One region of the Neptunomonas japonica JAMM 1380 genome, then DNA from elsewhere that is predicted to be linked to it. Evidence: predicted binding sites of a transcription regulator. Region 1 holds the regulator's gene; the other holds the start of a gene.
The links. The regulator LexA, encoded in region 1, represses DNA repair genes until DNA is damaged. The targets are predictions, from matches to a motif close to TACTGTNTANNTANACAGTA.
Positions count from the first base shown of each region.

Region 1 (8,989 bases):
TAATATTTTCTGTTGAACGACGCTCAGCCTCGATCTCGATTTGAACCGGATCATCAGTCCACTGACGCGCTAAACTCATAATATCATCGGTAAAAGTAGCACTATAAAGTAGGGTCTGACGCTCATCACCTTTACGTGGCGTATTCCGGATAATCGTTCTGACATCAGGAATGAAGCCCATGCTCAACATACGATCTGCTTCATCTAAGACAAGCACTTCAACGTTATGTAGATCAACTTCTTTAGAGCGTACAAAGTCAATTAAGCGACCCGGCGTAGCAACCAAAATACCTACAGGACCTGCTTTTAGCTCTTTACGTTGCTTCTCATAGTCCATACCACCCACAATAGAAACTACGTTGATGTCTGTGTACTTACACAGTAGCACTGCATCATCAGCAATTTGCAAAGCAAGTTCACGTGTTGGCGCAATAATGAGCGCACGAGGCTCTCCCTGGCGCTGTTTATCTTCAAGCTGAAAATCTAATAGATCGGTAATTATTCCTACCAAAAAAGCAGCAGTTTTCCCCGTGCCTGTTTGCGCCTTTCCGATAATATCTTTACCCGCCAAAGCCGGCTTAATGGTATCAGCTTGGATAGGCGTGCAATATTCAAATCCTAGATCATGGATCGCATGCATAAGCTGATCTGGAAGTGAAAAATCATGAAAACGCTTTTTGCCGTCAACAACAGCAACCTTAGAATCATTTGGAGTCCAAGCGCTCTTTTTTGCCGACTTACGACTACGACCAGATGAGCGACGCTTATCTTTACGCTCACCTTTTATTTTTCCATTCTCTTTTACGGTAGTCGACTCTTTCGTGTTACCTGGGTTTAATTCTTCCAATGTATTACTCACTTTTAACTGATTTCACGACGAAAAGGAGGCAACGCATCCAGCAATTGCCGGCCATAACGGCGCGTCACTACACGTCTATCTAATAAAATAACCCGACCACTGTCCTGCTCGGTACGTAAGAGTCGACCTGTAGCCTGCGTCAAGCGCATTGACGCCTCAGGTACAGTCCACTCCATAAATGCATTACCACCTCGCTGCTCTATCCACTCAGCCATCGTGGCATCAACAGGATCGTCTGGCACACCAAACGGCAATTTAGTAATAATAACCTCTGTCAGGTACTTACCTGGCAGATCCACTCCTTCTGCAAACGACGCCAGGCCAAAAATGATACTAGGCTTCTCTGCATTAATGATCTCTTTATGCTTTCTAATAATTTCGTTCTTAGTTAAATCGCCTTGAGCCAACACCTTACTACGAATCGTACTCTCAAGCTTTTCCAACACAGTAAACATTTGTCGCCATGAGCTAAATAATACCAGTGTTGCCGCTGCACTCGCCAAACCCTTATTAAGGATACTGATAACTTCTTTCGTATGCTCTTCTGGTTTACCAGGATCCGACTCCATACGCGGAACCGACAATACTGCTGCTTGAGGGTAATTAAATGGACTTGGCAACCGCTCACACAATACATCTTGTGGCAATCCCAACTCATGAATCACACGATTAAAATGCCCTAGCGCTGTCATCGTTGCTGACGTTAACACAGCACCAAAGCAACTGGACCAAAGGTGCTCTTGTAATGTATCTGCTGCTGACACGGGGCTACTTCTACACTCAAAATCAACGCCATCGCTAGCATCGACTAAATTAATCCAACGTGCCGTTGGCGCAACACCTTCAGGGTCAGCCACCGCATAGCTTTTGTTTAGCCAATACAAGGACTGAGCCCGCATCCAAAGTAGGCCCATACGAGGATACCAACGCTCTGCTACGTCCCTATTAATCTCAGGAACACCTCCGTCCAGTGCCTCTTTAAGCACATCAACGATTTGCTCCGCTTTTAACATCCAGCGCTCTGCCGCTGAGGCAATATCTTTTGCGCTATGCATCATTGTTTCGGGAAGCACACCCTTTGGAAAACGAAAACGCTCTGATGCAGGGCGCTGAACACCATCCATCAACATTATTCGCAAATCACTATGCAATTGATCAAGCGCAATATCGATATCTTGGCGTGCAGGCGCCATACGCTCAACATACTGCGCCAAAACGGCGTTGTTATCACATTCATCCAGCATAGCATCTAACTGCTTTACGGATGACTTCAGCCAACGTTGCGTGCCTTTAACACGCATTGTATAAGCAAAGTGCCCCGTTGCCTTAGACGAAAGATGGTGAGCCTCATCAAATATATAAACAGTATTAGCCGGTTCGGGTAAAATCGCACCGCCACCTAATGACAAATCAGCCAAGACTAAATCATGGTTAGCCACAACAATGTCGGCCTTATCCATAGAGTCTCTAGACTTATAAAAAGGACATACAGAAAAATTACTACAGCGCCTATTGGTACAACGCGTATGATCGCTCGTTAGAGGGGCCCAGTTTGCAGCCTCTATTTCTTGAGCAAGACTGTCTCGATCACCATCCCACTCACCTGCAGCAAACTTACCCAACAGCTCTTGATAAAAAACCAGCAATGAAGGGTCGATACTATGCTCTATCTCATCTTCATATAGAGCAATTTGTCCCGTTTGATTTTGAGAGTCTAAAAGTTTTTCCGCCTGCGAAATACAAAAATAACGCCCCCTACCTTTAGCCAGCACATAATTAACTGACTCTCCTAGGAGACGAGCCACTTCAGGTAGGTCTTTATTTAACAGCTGCTCTTGCAATGCAACGGTCGCAGTCGAAATAACTAAAGACTTAGAATGCGACTGCGCAATAGGAATTGCACTTAACAGATAGGCCATGGTTTTACCCGTACCGGTCCCTGCCTCAATCACACAAAGATGATTTTCGTTAACCCGTTCTCCTTTCTCGTCCACCTCTATAGCACCGAGTGTTCGCGCTACGTGCGCAATCATCATTTTTTGGCCGTAACGCGGCTTCATCTCATGGTCCGCTAAAAAGCGTCGATAAGAAGCCTGTATAGAGTTTTTAAGAGCATCACTAAGCAAGACAAACTACCCGAATAACATTTGGCGTGGATCATACCAAGATACTGGATATATAAACAGAAAATTACTTTACATCACTTACTTGCTGTATATAATCACAGATACTGTATAAATAAACAGGCAACATTATGAAACTAACCAAACGTCAAGAAGAAGTACTGGAATGCATCCGCGGGCACATTGAAGCAACCGGGTATCCACCGACACGTGCAGAAATCGCAAAAACACTTGGTTTCAAATCCGCTAATGCTGCCGAAGAACACCTTAAAGCATTAGCGAGAAAAGGCGCGATTGAGATTATTCCGGGAACCTCTCGCGGTATACGCCTACCTGAACTGGAAGCAGCAGAAGACGGGATACCCGTAATAGGGCGTGTCGCTGCTGGATCTCCTATTTTGGCACAAGAACATATCGAAGAGCACTGCACTATCTCTGCTGACTTCTTTCATCCACCAGCTAACTATTTACTGAGAGTCCATGGCACTAGCATGAAAGACATTGGCATTATGGACGGTGACTTGCTCGCTGTACATCAATGTACAGAAGCACGTAACGGCCAAATTGTTGTCGCCCGCATTGATGACGAAGTCACTGTAAAACGCTTCAAAAAAGAAGGTCACATGGTCTATCTGATTGCAGAAAACACAGAGTTTTCACCAATTCAAGTTGACCTTCGACAGCAAGAATTGTCTATCGAAGGGTTAGGCGTAGGCGTCATTAGGCAAGGAGGTGATTTGTGATTCAATTACATAACCATCGCAACAGACCCGGCATGGCGCTGTTACGCAAACACGAACAAAACCAGATCCACCAAAAACCGCCAGCCACAAAAAAAGAGTTCGGAAAAATAACTGAAATAGTCACACGTAGCGGCGAACTCAACGATATGCCTCTGCTCATGCCTTTACTGGCACAGCTCAGCCATGAAGACCGCTGGTTTGCATGGGTAGCGCCGCCGACCAACTTACCTCGTTCGCTCTTACAGGATGCAGGTATTGACTTAAACAAGGTAATTTTACTCTACCCAGATGAGCATCATTCAGTACTGCAGCTTGCAAAAAAAGCATTAAGTACGGGCACCTGTCACGCAGTCATTAGCTGGGCCGAAGAGATATCAGAACATGAGATTAAAAATTTAGAGCACTCAGCTCAACAAGGATGTAGTAACGGCATCCTCATAAGAAGACGCCACCACTAAAACAGCAGACAAAAGGGAAGAACTAGTGGATTACCGGTTTAGGAGTCTTGGGTGCTTCCGCAGACTCCATTGATAACTCAGACATCATCTTTGCACCAGCTACAAGAATCATACGCGCTAACTCTTCAGACTGACCATTTAGACCATCTCTAACTTTTTGCGACAAGTTCACTGTGATCAGTGGCTCATCCTCACCCGCCTTACGCATAGCGTATTCGCCTGATGGAAGCTTGATAATCTCAAGTACTGTTTGTTCCACTGTATTTTTACTCACTACCACTCTTGCATATCTGAACGTAAACGCTCGACTAGCGAACGAAACTCATTAAGCCACTGTTTGTATTCGGCCAGAATATCGCTATCTTCTGCATGATTTGGGTTAATCTGCACAACATGAATTTCTGAAACGCTTACTTTATCACTCGCAGCTTCACTATGATTATCAAGGGCTTTCCAACAAGCTCCATAAGCAGCTAGCATTTTATGCAACCAACTTACTTCACTCTTCTCCAAGCCTACCAGCTCAATCCTTTCTGGTGACTCTTGCCCCGATGCCTCAAACATAACTTCTAAATCAGCCAAGGTGTTTACCTTGCTGGTATCAAAACTATATTTTTCAGCAACTTCTCGTAAAAATGAACCGTATGCCGACGCTAAATGAAACAAAATAGATTCATTATACGATTCAATTTCGTTGTGCTTACTCCACTTCGTAGAGTCTTGCGCGACCGTCAAAGCATCTAAATGAATACGTGCAAAATTAATTTTCTGATTCGTCCTGACCAGATATACATTACTCATACACTACCTCTATAACATGACCATTAAAGGTTACTTCTTCTTCGCTTTAGCCTTTGGCTCTTCTATCACCCAGGCATTACCCTGATAGAATGCACGCCATCCGGTTGCTTTGCCATTGACCTCAGTCATCACATACTGCTCCTTTGTCTTACGACTGTATCGTACAATAGTCTCATTCCCCTCATTATCACGCTTTGGCGCGCTAAACAGGAATGTGTACTTAGGGTCAATCTCAGATTCGTGAGGCAGTAACTCAATAATTTTGGGTGCTCGTGTTTCACGGTTACGTGGAAACTGGCTTGCGGCTAAAAACAACCCAGAAGCACCATCACGAAGAATGTAGGTATCTTCAACCTTTTCACAGGCCAGCTCAGGCATAGGCACCGGATCCATTTTAGGCGGCGCAGCTTCACCACTTTTCAGCAGCTTACGAGTGTTTTTACATTCTTCATTCATACAACCAAAGAACTTACCAAAACGGCCCGTTTTTAATTGCATTTCAGCACCACATTTATCGCACTTAAGCGAAGGGCCTTCATAACCCTTAATACGATAACTACCCTCTTCGACTTCGTACCCTGGGCAATCCGGGTTATTTCCGCATACGTGCAACTTACGCTGCTTGTCGACCAAATAACTATCCATCGCACTATCACAAAGATTGCAACGATGCTTGTTACGCAAGATGCGAGATTCTTCTTCCTCATCTCCATCAACACTAACAACCTCATCACCAGGGGTTAGGTTGATTGTTGCTTTACAACGTTCTTTCGGCGGCAAGTTGTAACCCGAACAGCCTAAAAACACACCTGTGCTACCGGTACGAATCATCATATGACGATTACATTCAGGGCATGGAATATCTGTTTCTGTTGGCGAGTTAGGGCGCATGCCTGTTTCAGGATCAAGCGCTTCTTCTAGCTTACGCGTTAAACCACCATAAAAACGATCGAGCAGCACTTTCCACTCAGCTTCACCTTGGGCTATCTCATCCAAGGCGTCTTCCATACGCGCGGTAAAACTGTAATCCATTAGGTCAGTAAAGTTTTCGGTAAGGCGCTCAACCACAATATCGCCCATTTTACAGGCATAAAAACGCTTATTCTGAATCTCGACGTAGCCACGATCCTGAATAGTAGAGATAATTGATGCATATGTGGATGGACGACCAATCCCTTGTTTTTCTAACTCTTTAACCAAGCTAGCTTCTGTAAAACGAGCCGTTGGCTTAGTAAAGTGCTGCTTAGGATCAATCGCTGTCATCGTCAGCAACTCACCCTTCTTCACATCCGGCAAAATGAGATCTTCATCACCTTTACCTTTTTGCATTACCCGCGTGTAACCATCAAAACGTAAAATACGTCCTTTCGTGGTTAACTCAAACTCACCTGCCTTCACTGTAATGCGTGAACTGGTATACAGCGCTGGCATCATTTGGCAAGCCAAAAACTGGCGACGAATTAACTCATACAAACGCTCTGCATCGCGCTCCATCGCCTTTAAAGCAGTAGCTTCGATATTCACATCACTTGGACGAATCGCCTCATGCGCTTCTTGAGCACCGTCTTTACTTGAATAGCGAATAGCCTCTTCAGGTAAATACTTGCTACCAAAGTGATCACCGATATATTCACGGCAACTTTCTACAGCTTCTGAGCTCAAGTTGGTTGAATCTGTACGCATGTATGTGATGTAACCCGCTTCATATAACCGCTGGGCCATCATCATGGTTTTCTTCACACCAAAGCCCAAGCGTGTACTGGCTGCCTGCTGAAGCGTTGATGTTATAAATGGAGCCGATGGCTTGCTGCTTGTCGCACGATCTTCGCGACTAAGAACTGTATACTCAGCATCTTTAAGCGCGGCTAAATGTGCATTAGTTTCAGCTTCAGATGAAGGCCGGAACGCACTGCCACTAACGCGAGCAACTTGCAGTCTTAAAGCCTCAGCAGTAGCCGTCTTAGTGTCCGCATGTACTTCCCAATACTCATCAGGAATAAAGGCGCGAATTTCCTTCTCTCGCTCAACAACTAAACGCACAGCAACCGATTGCACTCGCCCTGCAGAAAGCCCACGAGCAACTTTCTCCCACAATAAAGGAGACAGCATATAACCCACAACACGGTCTAGAAAACGGCGCGCCTGCTGCGCATTGACATGATTCATGTCGAGCTTACCAGGTGATTCAAATGCACTGCTGATAGCTTTTTTCGTTATCTCGTTAAATACAACACGACGGTAACGCTCATCTTCACCACCAATAGCCTCTCTCAAATGCCAAGCAATCGCTTCTCCCTCGCGATCCAAATCGGTCGCGAGATAGATAGTATCGGCATCTTTAGCTAAACGTCGCAATTCTTCGACAACTTTCTCTTTCCCAGGAAGGATTTCGTAATGCGCCTCCCAATCTTTTTCGGGGTTGACGCCCATCCTTGCAACTAACTGGTCTTTAGCTTTTTTCGCTTTGTAAATGGCTTTTTCTTCAGGCGCCATTTTACGTGTCAGCGCAGCCTGCTTAGCGCGGGCCTTAGGATCTGACTTTGTGGCGCTACCGCTCGTAGGCAGATCACGGATATGACCTACGCTCGATTTAACGACATATTCATTACCAAGATACTTATTAATTGTCTTGGCTTTTGCGGGTGACTCAACAATAACGAGCGACTTTCCCATAGGGGTAACTATCCTCGGGCAGATACGACACAATAAAAATAGCGAGCATATATAAGTGCTTATACAACTGGGGTCAAGCAAGACTCATAAAAAAGTCCATAAGTACTATAATCAGCTAATAGCAAATAACTTCAATACTCCCTTTAACAACAGTACATCCTAACTATATAATTCAGAGACTTAGCGAGGCAGTTTCATACCATGTTGCAAGATAATCTGATTTATATCGTCATAATAGCTGTTATTGGTGCAATTGCGCTGGCTATCAACTATTTCATTTCTCAAAGAGAATACAATACAACGGCTAAACATGAGCGCCTAGACTGGCTGCGCAAGCAAACTTTTAATACATTAGACGCCATTGCAACACTCAAAGCAGCTGGCTGTAAACCAGAAATCTTAGAAAAGCTTAATAACCATGCCATGGTGCAAATAGAAGAGATCAGCCAATTAGCACCTGATTCTGATCTAATGACACAAGTAAATAATCAAAAAGAAACAGCTGATAGAACCGCGCCTGGGCAAGGTGTGTTCAACAGCGACAAAGATTTAAAGCGCTTCCAAATTTACATCAACTTTACTGAAAAACTACTTAATCAAATGCTAAAAAAGGGCAAGTTATCGCCATTGCTAGCTGAAAACTATGGTCAAGAGCTTTACTGGCTAAATATCTCAATAGTTGCTGATGCACACATACACCAAGCACAGCAGTTTATTACACAAGATGAAAAACCGCTTGCTCTTTCCCACCTTAAACACGCCAAAGCAGTCATTGTGCGTGCGATGGTCCCACAACAGAAGAAACAACCAAAACTAGACTTAATTCAACCTCAGATAACCGCTATACAACCGCGCAAAACAAATCATCGCGGAGCGCTTGAGGACTCTATTGATAACTTTTTGAAATAATAACCCTTCTCACTAATGACTTTCGCACATCAAACTCATAAAACCGGCAATAGCCGCTTTTTTAATACGCAACTTTAGCTACCAAAGAAGCCAATACTTTGCTCAGCGCCTGACATAAGAACATTATAAAATTCTGTTTTCCCACAGTAGTTGCATACAATAGCGTGGTATTTGTTTCTTTCCCAACCTATATAGCTTTCAAAAAAACCACCTGAAACACGAATTTCTTTTTCATGAAATTTTTTCTTTCCGCAACGCAGGCAACACCAGTTAATACGAGGATCTCTTCGATCAAGCTCATCTTGAGCTCTTGTTTGAAGCTCCTCTAAACCATTCGCCCAACGCTTGTTTCTTATTCGTTGCAGTTCTTTTAGAGGGAGGGATTCTAGCTGCTCATCAGTGAGCTTTTTTAAATCCCAATCA
Region 1 is NZ_AP014546.1:1,777,877-1,786,865, reverse strand. Features, by position in the region: partial or broken gene rhlB (ATP-dependent RNA helicase RhlB) at 1-787, opposite strand, end outside; gene dinG (ATP-dependent DNA helicase DinG) at 862-2,985, opposite strand; gene lexA (transcriptional repressor LexA) at 3,111-3,725, shown strand; gene NEJAP_RS08355 (cell division inhibitor SulA) at 3,722-4,183, shown strand; gene NEJAP_RS08350 (hypothetical protein) at 4,206-4,457, opposite strand; gene NEJAP_RS08345 (DUF6586 family protein) at 4,457-4,984, opposite strand; gene topA (type I DNA topoisomerase) at 5,015-7,657, opposite strand; gene NEJAP_RS08335 (DNA topoisomerase I) at 7,859-8,566, shown strand; gene NEJAP_RS08330 (zinc ribbon domain-containing protein) at 8,641-8,989, opposite strand, start outside.

Region 2 (8,989 bases), 1.1 Mb from region 1:
ATACCTGATGCGCGACCTCGCCCACCAGAATTAATATTGATCATACTTTGACCAATCATAGCGCAACCACCCATACCGCCAAAGAAACCTGTGACGATATTCGCAACACCCTGGCCCACACACTCTTTATTACCACGCCCACGAGTTTCAGTTACTTCATCAATCAAGGTCAATGTTAGTAAAGATTCAATCAAACCAATCGCAGCTAAAATCACAGCATAAGGTAAGATGATATAAAACGTTTCAAACGTCATTGGTACGCTTGGAATACTAAAAGTAGGTAAACCACCTGCTATCGTAGCATCGGCATTACCTGTCATGTTGGCCAGTACATCCTGGACAGTCCGCGTGTCTAAATCGAGGAAAATGACCAGCAAAGAAACCACTAAAATAGCGGCTAGTGATGATGGAATAGCACGTGTTAATTTTGGTAGAAAATGAATGATCGCCATGGTTAAAGCAACGAGCCCTAACATCATGCCCATTTCACTGCCCTGCAGCCATTGAAACGCTCCTGTTTCATCAGCAAACTTAAACTGCTTCATCTGCGCTAAGAAGATAACGATGGCAAGACCGTTTACAAAACCCAGCATAACGGGGTGAGGTACTAAGCGGATAAACTTCCCTAACCGGAACGCCCCTGCAAGCATTTGTAAAATACCCATTAACACCACAGTAGCAAACAGATACTCAACGCCATGCTGAGCAACCAAACTTACCATAACAACAGCAAGAGCCCCTGTGGCACCCGAAATCATCCCTGGGCGGCCACCGATAGTTGCAGTAATTAAACCAATAAGAAATGCTGCATATAGCCCCACCAAAGGCTCGACGCCGGCAACAAAGGCAAAGGCAACGGCTTCAGGCACCAACGCCAGAGACACAGTTAACCCAGAAAGCACATCGTTTTTCATACTTTGAGTTTTAGATACGAGCAGTTGAAACATTCATAGCCCCGATTGAATTTTGAAGGGATGTTTGAAATTAAAAATAATTTCTAGGGAAATTTAAAAGGCGCAAATTTTAACAGAAATGCACAGCACTGTCAGAAAAGACTCAGCCATATACAGCATCTAAAAGCATTAGACTTACATAAAATCATGACAACTTAATGGCAACCACTTAACGTTGCTGCAAAGTAGAGTTACGCATCGCTACCGCGTTGTTGTAATAGAGCCGCGCGCAAATAGACAAGGTTATGCTGAGAAAGCTTCTTCGCTAACTGGCGTAACTCAGAGCTCACATGCGCATGGTAAAACGACTGCAGGCTTGCTAAGTTTTGCCAGGCAGGAGGCATACGGCTCATGTGGCTCACCATACCGCCTGCAGCGTCCTCTACTAGGTACTTAACTACACCAATACCACTCAGCAATATCCGGGATAGGCACATAGGACAAGGCTCCAAAGATACGACTAACTTCAGTAAAGCCGGTGGGTGCTCTTTTATAAAATAGGCCTCATACTGATCAAGCACTCTCATCTCTGCATGCGCGGAAGAGCAAAACTGAGTAGAAAAGACAACATTCTTTTCTTCTACCAAGACCTGACCATCAGCATCTAACAACACAGCACCCACGCCGTAATTTCCTGATTGCAGTGCAGCCAACGCTAATTCACAACAACGAAAGCCAGCTTCTTCATCACGAAACTGTGGATTAATCTGATATTCTTTTACAAGTTTAATCAGTTCATCAAACTCCATTATCTCTACCTTACTTCTTAGTCATCCCCACTCTAAATGTCACAACGCGCATATGAGAACTTAAGACCAGAGATCTAGCTGCTGTAGCGACTCGTCTTCTTGATCTTTTAAGCGAAAACCAACACCGAGTAGCCTGACAGGTTTATTCACCCGTTGGTAGCCTTGGCTCATAAGAGCTGACCATAGCTCTTCATTATGTATTAAAGAACGATGTTCAATGGTTGTTTGGCTAAAATCATTAAATTTAAGTTTAACGAACAAGCCTTGCATTGACCTTTGCTGCTTAAGCTTACCGAAGCGCTGCAGTAATTCATCACTTAAAGCAGGTATATGAGATAAACACTCATCCAAGGAAAGAAGGTCACTTGCAAAAGTATGTTCAACACTAATAGACTTCCTTACCCTGTCTGTAATGATCTCACGCTCGTCAATACCGCGACTCAATTCATAAAGCCTTTGTCCGAAACGACCAAAACTTTCAGTTAACTGGGCGATTGAAAGCTCTCTCAAATCACCACACGTTTGCACATTAATTGATTTGAGTTTCTCAGCAGTTTTGCGCCCTACCCCAAAAAGCTTTCCAACCGGTAAAGCCTGCACAAAACGGTCTACCTCGCTGGGTGTTATGACGAATATACCATTGGGTTTATTCCAATCACTGGCTATTTTAGCTAGAAACTTATTAGGGGCAACACCTGCTGAAATAGTGATGCCCGTTTCATTAACGACTCTTTCGCGTAACATCTGCGCTATACGCGTCGCACTCCCTTGGTGCTCTTTACTGTCAGTCACATCCAAATACGCTTCGTCTAAAGATAAGGGCTCAATACAACTTGAGACGTCACGATAAATGGCCATAATTTGGGCCGATACGTGTCGGTATTTTTCCATCCGCCCAGGAATAACCGTCAATGCGGGGCAAAGTTTAAGCGCATGAGCAGTGGCCATAGCAGAACGAACACCGTACGCACGTGCAGGGTAGTTACATGTCGCTATTACCCCTCGCCTATCCGCACGTCCACCAATCGCTAGTGGAATATCTGTATATTCAGGATTGTCGCGCATTTCGACAGCTGCAAAAAAGCAGTCACAATCACAGTGAATAATTTTTCTCATATATTTTCACACAATGCCGCACATAAGCTGTATATAAAAACAGTATAACTAAAACATTACATACAGCCTAGTACCCGCTATATGAACTAGGTCAACATGGCTCTTACGTCACACTTTTGTCATTATCTCGTCAAATAATTGCCACATAACTGCCATATTATTTTCTACATATTGTTTATTGACAGGATCACAATGTGATTAATGTAGAACGAGTATTGACTCATAAATACCCTGCTTTCTCTGAAAAGCCTGCACCCTTTCGCCGTTCAGCAGTTTATTGCTTACGTCGTTTAGTTCATGAAGATGAAATCAATACTTTCTTAACTCAAAACCAAGGAGCTACAGGTTTTGAATTTGTTGACAAAGTGTTAGATTATTTTAATTTCAGCTACAGCCTCAGTCATGCCGATAGGATGAACATCCCATCGTCAGGCCGCGTCGTTATTGTTGCTAACCATCCTTTAGGTGCTTTAGATGGCTTAGCCCTACTGAAGCTTATTGGTGAAATTCGTCGTGATGTGCGCATTGTTGCTAATGATGTATTGAGTAATTTTGAACAACTCAATTCGCTATTCTTGCCCGTTGATAATTTAGGTAAAAGCACTCGAAAAAATGATATTGAACGTATTACCGATTCGCTGCAAAACGAAGAAGCAGTGATTGTCTTTCCTGCGGGGGAAGTGTCTAGAGCCGGTATGACAGGTATTAAAGACGGAAAATGGAATAGTGGCTTTTTACGCTTTGCACGTAAAGCAAACGCGCCCGTTTTACCTGTTTATTTAGGTGGTAAAAACTCCCCTCTCTTTTACGGCATGTCGTATATTAACAAGTCATTATCAGCGTTGCTTTTACCCAGAGAGATGTTCAATAAACAATCGGTCATCATTCCGATTCGTATAGGCCAAGCAATTCCATATAGCCACATAGATGCCGTTCCTTTATCTACCGCCGAAAAAACCAAACTTTTACGTAAACACTTATACCGCATCGCAAAACGAAAAAGCCCTCTATTTATCACAGAAAAAACCATTGCTCACCCACAAGACAGGCGCGTACTAAAACAAGAGCTCAGATCATCAGAGCTTTTGGGTGAAACGGCTGATGGAAAAAAAATATACCTATTTGACTACCGCCCTGACTCAGCTGTTATGCAAGAAGTAGGAAGATTACGAGAAATATCTTTTCGCTGTGTAGGCGAAGGCACTGGAGAGAACAAAGACTTAGATAAGTATGATCGCTACTACCGACACCTAATTTTATGGGACGAGGAAGATCTTGAAATCGCAGGAGCATACCGGTTGGCAGAAGCACACAAACTCATTCATGACTCTGGGAGCCCCCTCTATAGTGAAACGCTGTTTCAGTACAATCACACGATGACACCCTATTTTGAGCAAGGAATAGAGCTAGGGCGTAGCTTTGTACAACCTCGTTACTGGGGAAGACGAAGTTTAGATTACCTATGGTACGGTATCGGCGCATACTTAAAGAAACACCCTGAGGTACGCTATATGTTTGGCCCAGTAAGCCTAAGTAATAGCTACCCAAAACCCGCAAAAGATATGCTGGTCTGGTTTTACCAGCATTATTTTGGCGCCAGTGAGCAGCTGGCAAAAGCAAACATGCCTTATAAGTTATCAGACGAAGAAACAGACAACTTACATACCCTGTTTTCTGGTAACGACTACAAGTCTGATTTTAAAATTCTCAAAGAGCAACTGGATTATTTAGGTGTATCAGTCCCCACACTTTATAAACAGTACAGTGAGCTTTGTTCTGCTGGCGGTGTTTGCTTTATGGATTTTGGAATTGATGCTGATTTTAACTATTGCGTCGATGGCTTAGTAATGGTCGATATGCATTTTGTTAAAGATAAAAAATACCAACGCTATGTAGGCGGCCAACTACCTGCACATGAAAACCATTAACTACATCAGCAAAAACTTCCCTAAGCGAGCACTGCGCGATATTCTGTAATAACTATTCGAATCACTGAGTGCATAATGAGCCCTGTAGTTATTATCATTTTAGGAACAATTCTGATCACAGGAATGCTCTGGATAAGAGCATTACCTGCACAGCGACGCAGTTTTGCTCTTTTTAAATTAGTAGTTTTGCTCTTAATAGCCATCATTGTGATTTTAACAATCACAGGACGTCTTCCTTGGATGGGCGCATTACTGGCCAGTTTTTTTCTTCTCTTCAAAAAATACAACCTGATCTTCAGGGCAATACCTTTTCTACAACACTTCTTCAAAAAAACCAATCAACACCAAAATGGGAGTCCAAAAAGCCGTTCAAAGATGACTCGCCAGGATGCACTAAACATTCTCGGATTAATTGAAGGCTGTACTAAGGAAGATATTATTAAGGCGCACAGAAAACTCATGCAAAAACTTCACCCCGATCAAGGTGGCAACGACTATCTAGCAGCTCAAATTAATGAGGCTAGAAGCTTACTCCTAGAGAAGTAATTACTCTGAGCGTTTAAGTGAAAGACCCGCTCGTCCAAACGTAGCCGAGAAACCTTCTTGCACAAATTCACCAGAGCGCGCTCTTCTCAACAACAAAACTGATTCCTGCTTATGGCCGTCCTGCTGTGTAAAATGAAGCATTAACTTGTCACTGCTTTTCCATTGCCATGTTCCCTGCATAACAATAAGTGATTGGCCATTACGATAATCCAGCAGCATAGATGCAGCATTATCAGGAAGTAAGTCCAATACAACAAATGCTTCATTATCAGTCAAAACATTACTATAGCGGCCCAATAAAGCTCGATTAGTTAAATTCCCCTGCCGAGCACAACCTTGAAAAGACTTATCATCCAACAACATACTTGCGCTCCAACGATACCAAATATTCAGAGCATCAGTACATGATTGATCATGTAGCTCTAAACGAAAAGAGTGAGACTGACCGTTAGTATTTTCAAGTGAACTTTCCCAAAGGCCTTGAATACCTGCGTATGCATCTATGGGGAAATTTAATGTTTGTAATGTCTCATAAGACTGAACACGAACACGATCAGGTAAAATATCTGCTAGCCATGGAGGGTTCACCCCTTGCGCGCGAAAGCGAATTGTAGATAAATTAACATGGCACATTTTGCTGCCACCACCGGCAATCATCACATCATCAACTCGCCATACTAAATCAACACCCTGCTCAGCTTTTACTTCCATATAGACAGGAAGTTCCACACTTGATGACTGGGCAGTAAATCGTTTAGCTAATAACCCTCGAGAGTCATTTAAGCGACGGCGTTCTTGGCTATAACAAGGCGTCATTATAAATCCACCAGGGCCTTTACTAACTACTCCTCTTACAAACTCGACCTCAGTGTTTTTAGGCTTTATACCAAGGGAATCTATACAGCCTGACAAAAAAGCAGTAAAAATACATAAAGCAGCAAACTTATTTATTCCATGCATGGTTGACGGAACCCTTTCTATGTACCATAACTTAGTATTAAGGATTTTTTCTAACACGCTACTAACTCAGGGACCATGATAAATGGCAAGACCAGCAGAGTTTGATAGAAGCGAAGTACTCAATAAAGCCATGGAGGTTTTTTGGCGCACAGGGTATAACGCCACATCGGTTACTGATCTTGTGCATGCTACGAGTCTTAAACCAGGATCTCTATATGGGGCATTCAATAGTAAACGTGGACTCTTCCTTGAAGTTATCGATAATTACGCGAACCGCAGCTTAACACGCATCAGCGAGTGCATGGAACAATCGGATTCTGCCATCGATGCTATTGCACATTTTTTTTCCCGCATATGCAAAGAAATAGAGTGCGATGAAATAGGTAGAGGTTGTCTAATGGTAAATACTCTTCTAGAACTCGCCACAGAAGACGACGACATTAGAATTAAGATCACTGAGTACTTAAACCGTATAGAGCACTACTTTTATCTTTCACTTGAAAATGCCCGGCTACAAGGTGAAATAAAATCAGATACCGACTGTGATAGCTTAGCCAAAATGTTAATGACTGGAATTTGGGGCCTACGCGTCATGAGCACCACACGACCAGATCCTGTTATCTACACAGGTATCATTGGCCATTTGCTCGCCTCACTTGAAAGAGCTAAGTACTAAAAAATTAAAACGTCCTTTTTAAGAGACAATATAAGTTATTGTTATATATAGACATTTAAACACACTGCCCGCAAAAGACTCTTATTGGAGACACTTTTAACCATACAGCTTTAAGATTTTTCTTTAAACCCACCAAAAACACTGCTAAGAGATTGATAAATAACAACTAACTAACATCAGGCATAATATCTGCTATCTCTGCTATAACTTTACAGGCGGAGATCCTTCTATGCGTTTAATTATTGCCCTTATCATCTCGTTCATGACAACCTTGCCACTCTTAGCTGAATCTTCGCAAGTACACCGAACACCTCCACAAGAGTACCTAAACCCGGATGTGCTTTTGAAAAGCCTAGATAGTAATAATGATGGTCGCTTAAATTATCTAGAAGCGATGGCTGATAGCGAAATTTCTGATCGTTTTCTTCAAATGGATACAAATAAAAATGGCTTTCTGAGCCTTAATGAGTTGTCAGTACCAAAGAAAATGGATGCTAACCAACTGAAAGTATTACTTACTTTCGCCTCGCTTCAATGCATTTAGAGAAAGAGAAAGCACATAGATAACACTATTAAACGCCTACTTACTTAACCTAGGACTAAAAATTAAGGATAATCAGAACATCAATAGTACAGAGAACAAGGTAATATGACGCTCCTCACACGAGCCTTGCAGCTTCGCTCACTAAAACAATGGGTGTTTATTGCCTTCTTTCTGGTTAATGTGCCTATCGGCTTCATGCTGTATAAAAGTAGCATGGTTCTAGAAAGCCAACTACAACAGAGTTATAGGCTAGCGCAAATCTCGCTCGAGCTCAGTCAGCAAAATAACTCACTCGAACGTTTAGCTGAAGACATTGTTCGTGCTGCAACGCAATTTCGTATTATCAAGAAACCAGAGATACAAGAGCGTTTAACTGAACAGGTTGAAAGGTTCAATAATCATCTATCAATTCAAATGTTCATTACCGAACAAAATCAAAGGCAACAGAAGTTTCAAAGTCTATTTACGGCTATCCAAAAAGACCCTTTAGATGAAACAATTAACGAGTTACCACAACTTACTCGCGAGCTGGCTGAAGAGAGCTTTAACAAAGCAGGTATTGAGTTAGCCAACCTGCAAGAACAAGCACGCATAACAAGAGAAAACCTTTGGCTGCAAACCGCTTTCTTAGCTGTGGCAACATTCTTGCTTATGCTGTTTTTTTCAAGCGCCATTACTCGACCAATAACAAAGCTTACAAGTCGCATAGAAGCTATAGGACGCAGGGAAAACTTACCCAAAAACCCAATAAGTGGGCCAAAAGAAATTGTTCAATTAAATAATCAACTCCTTTGGCTAGATCAACATTTACTGCAACTAGAACGATTAAAAAGAGAATTTATTCAACATATTTCCCATGAGCTAAAAACACCACTAACAACATTGCGTGAGGGTGCAGACTTGCTCGCTGAAGAGGTGCCAGGCACACTCAATGATCGTCAGCATCATGTTGTATCACTTCTTCAAAGTAGCAGTATTAACTTACAAAAGTTAATTGAACAACTACTGGATTACAACAAGTTACAACAAGCTCACACTTTAAAAATTCAGCATGTGGATATTCGCAGCATAATAATGAAAGCGATTACTCCGTTACAGCTGCTCATCTCTGAGAAGTCGATAACACTGACGCTCCCAAAGACATCTCTAGTTGTGCAACTCGACCCTGATATGCTGCACCGAGTACTAGGCAACTTAGTTTCTAATGCTATTTACTATACCGACAAGGATGGACATGTCACAATTGACGCTTATGCATCTGAAAAGCAGTTAATCATTGATGTCGAGAATAATGGTTCTGAAATTTCTGCAACCGATGCAAAAAATATTTTTGAGCCTTTTTATCAAGGAAAAAGAAACGCTCAGGTCCATTAAAAGGTTCCGGTATAGGGTTAAGTATTGCCATGGAGGCAAGTAAAGCCATGCATGGCGAACTCAACCTAAGAACAAACAGAGAAGGTGAAATAGTTTTTCGCCTAGAACTACCTTTAAAACCCGTATAATTTCATTATCGTTTT
Region 2 is NZ_AP014546.1:2,857,895-2,866,883, forward strand. Features, by position in the region: gene NEJAP_RS13330 (SulP family inorganic anion transporter) at 1-947, opposite strand, end outside; gene NEJAP_RS13335 (nucleoside deaminase) at 1,145-1,702, opposite strand; gene dinB (DNA polymerase IV) at 1,763-2,818, opposite strand; gene NEJAP_RS13345 (GNAT family N-acyltransferase) at 3,013-4,746, shown strand; gene NEJAP_RS13350 (DnaJ domain-containing protein) at 4,822-5,292, shown strand; gene NEJAP_RS13355 (hypothetical protein) at 5,293-6,108, opposite strand; gene NEJAP_RS13360 (TetR/AcrR family transcriptional regulator) at 6,335-6,928, shown strand; gene NEJAP_RS13365 (EF-hand domain-containing protein) at 7,158-7,472, shown strand; gene NEJAP_RS13370 (sensor histidine kinase) at 7,578-8,846, shown strand.
Region 2: the regulator LexA is predicted to act here: its motif matches at 2,844-2,863, upstream of dinB (DNA polymerase IV).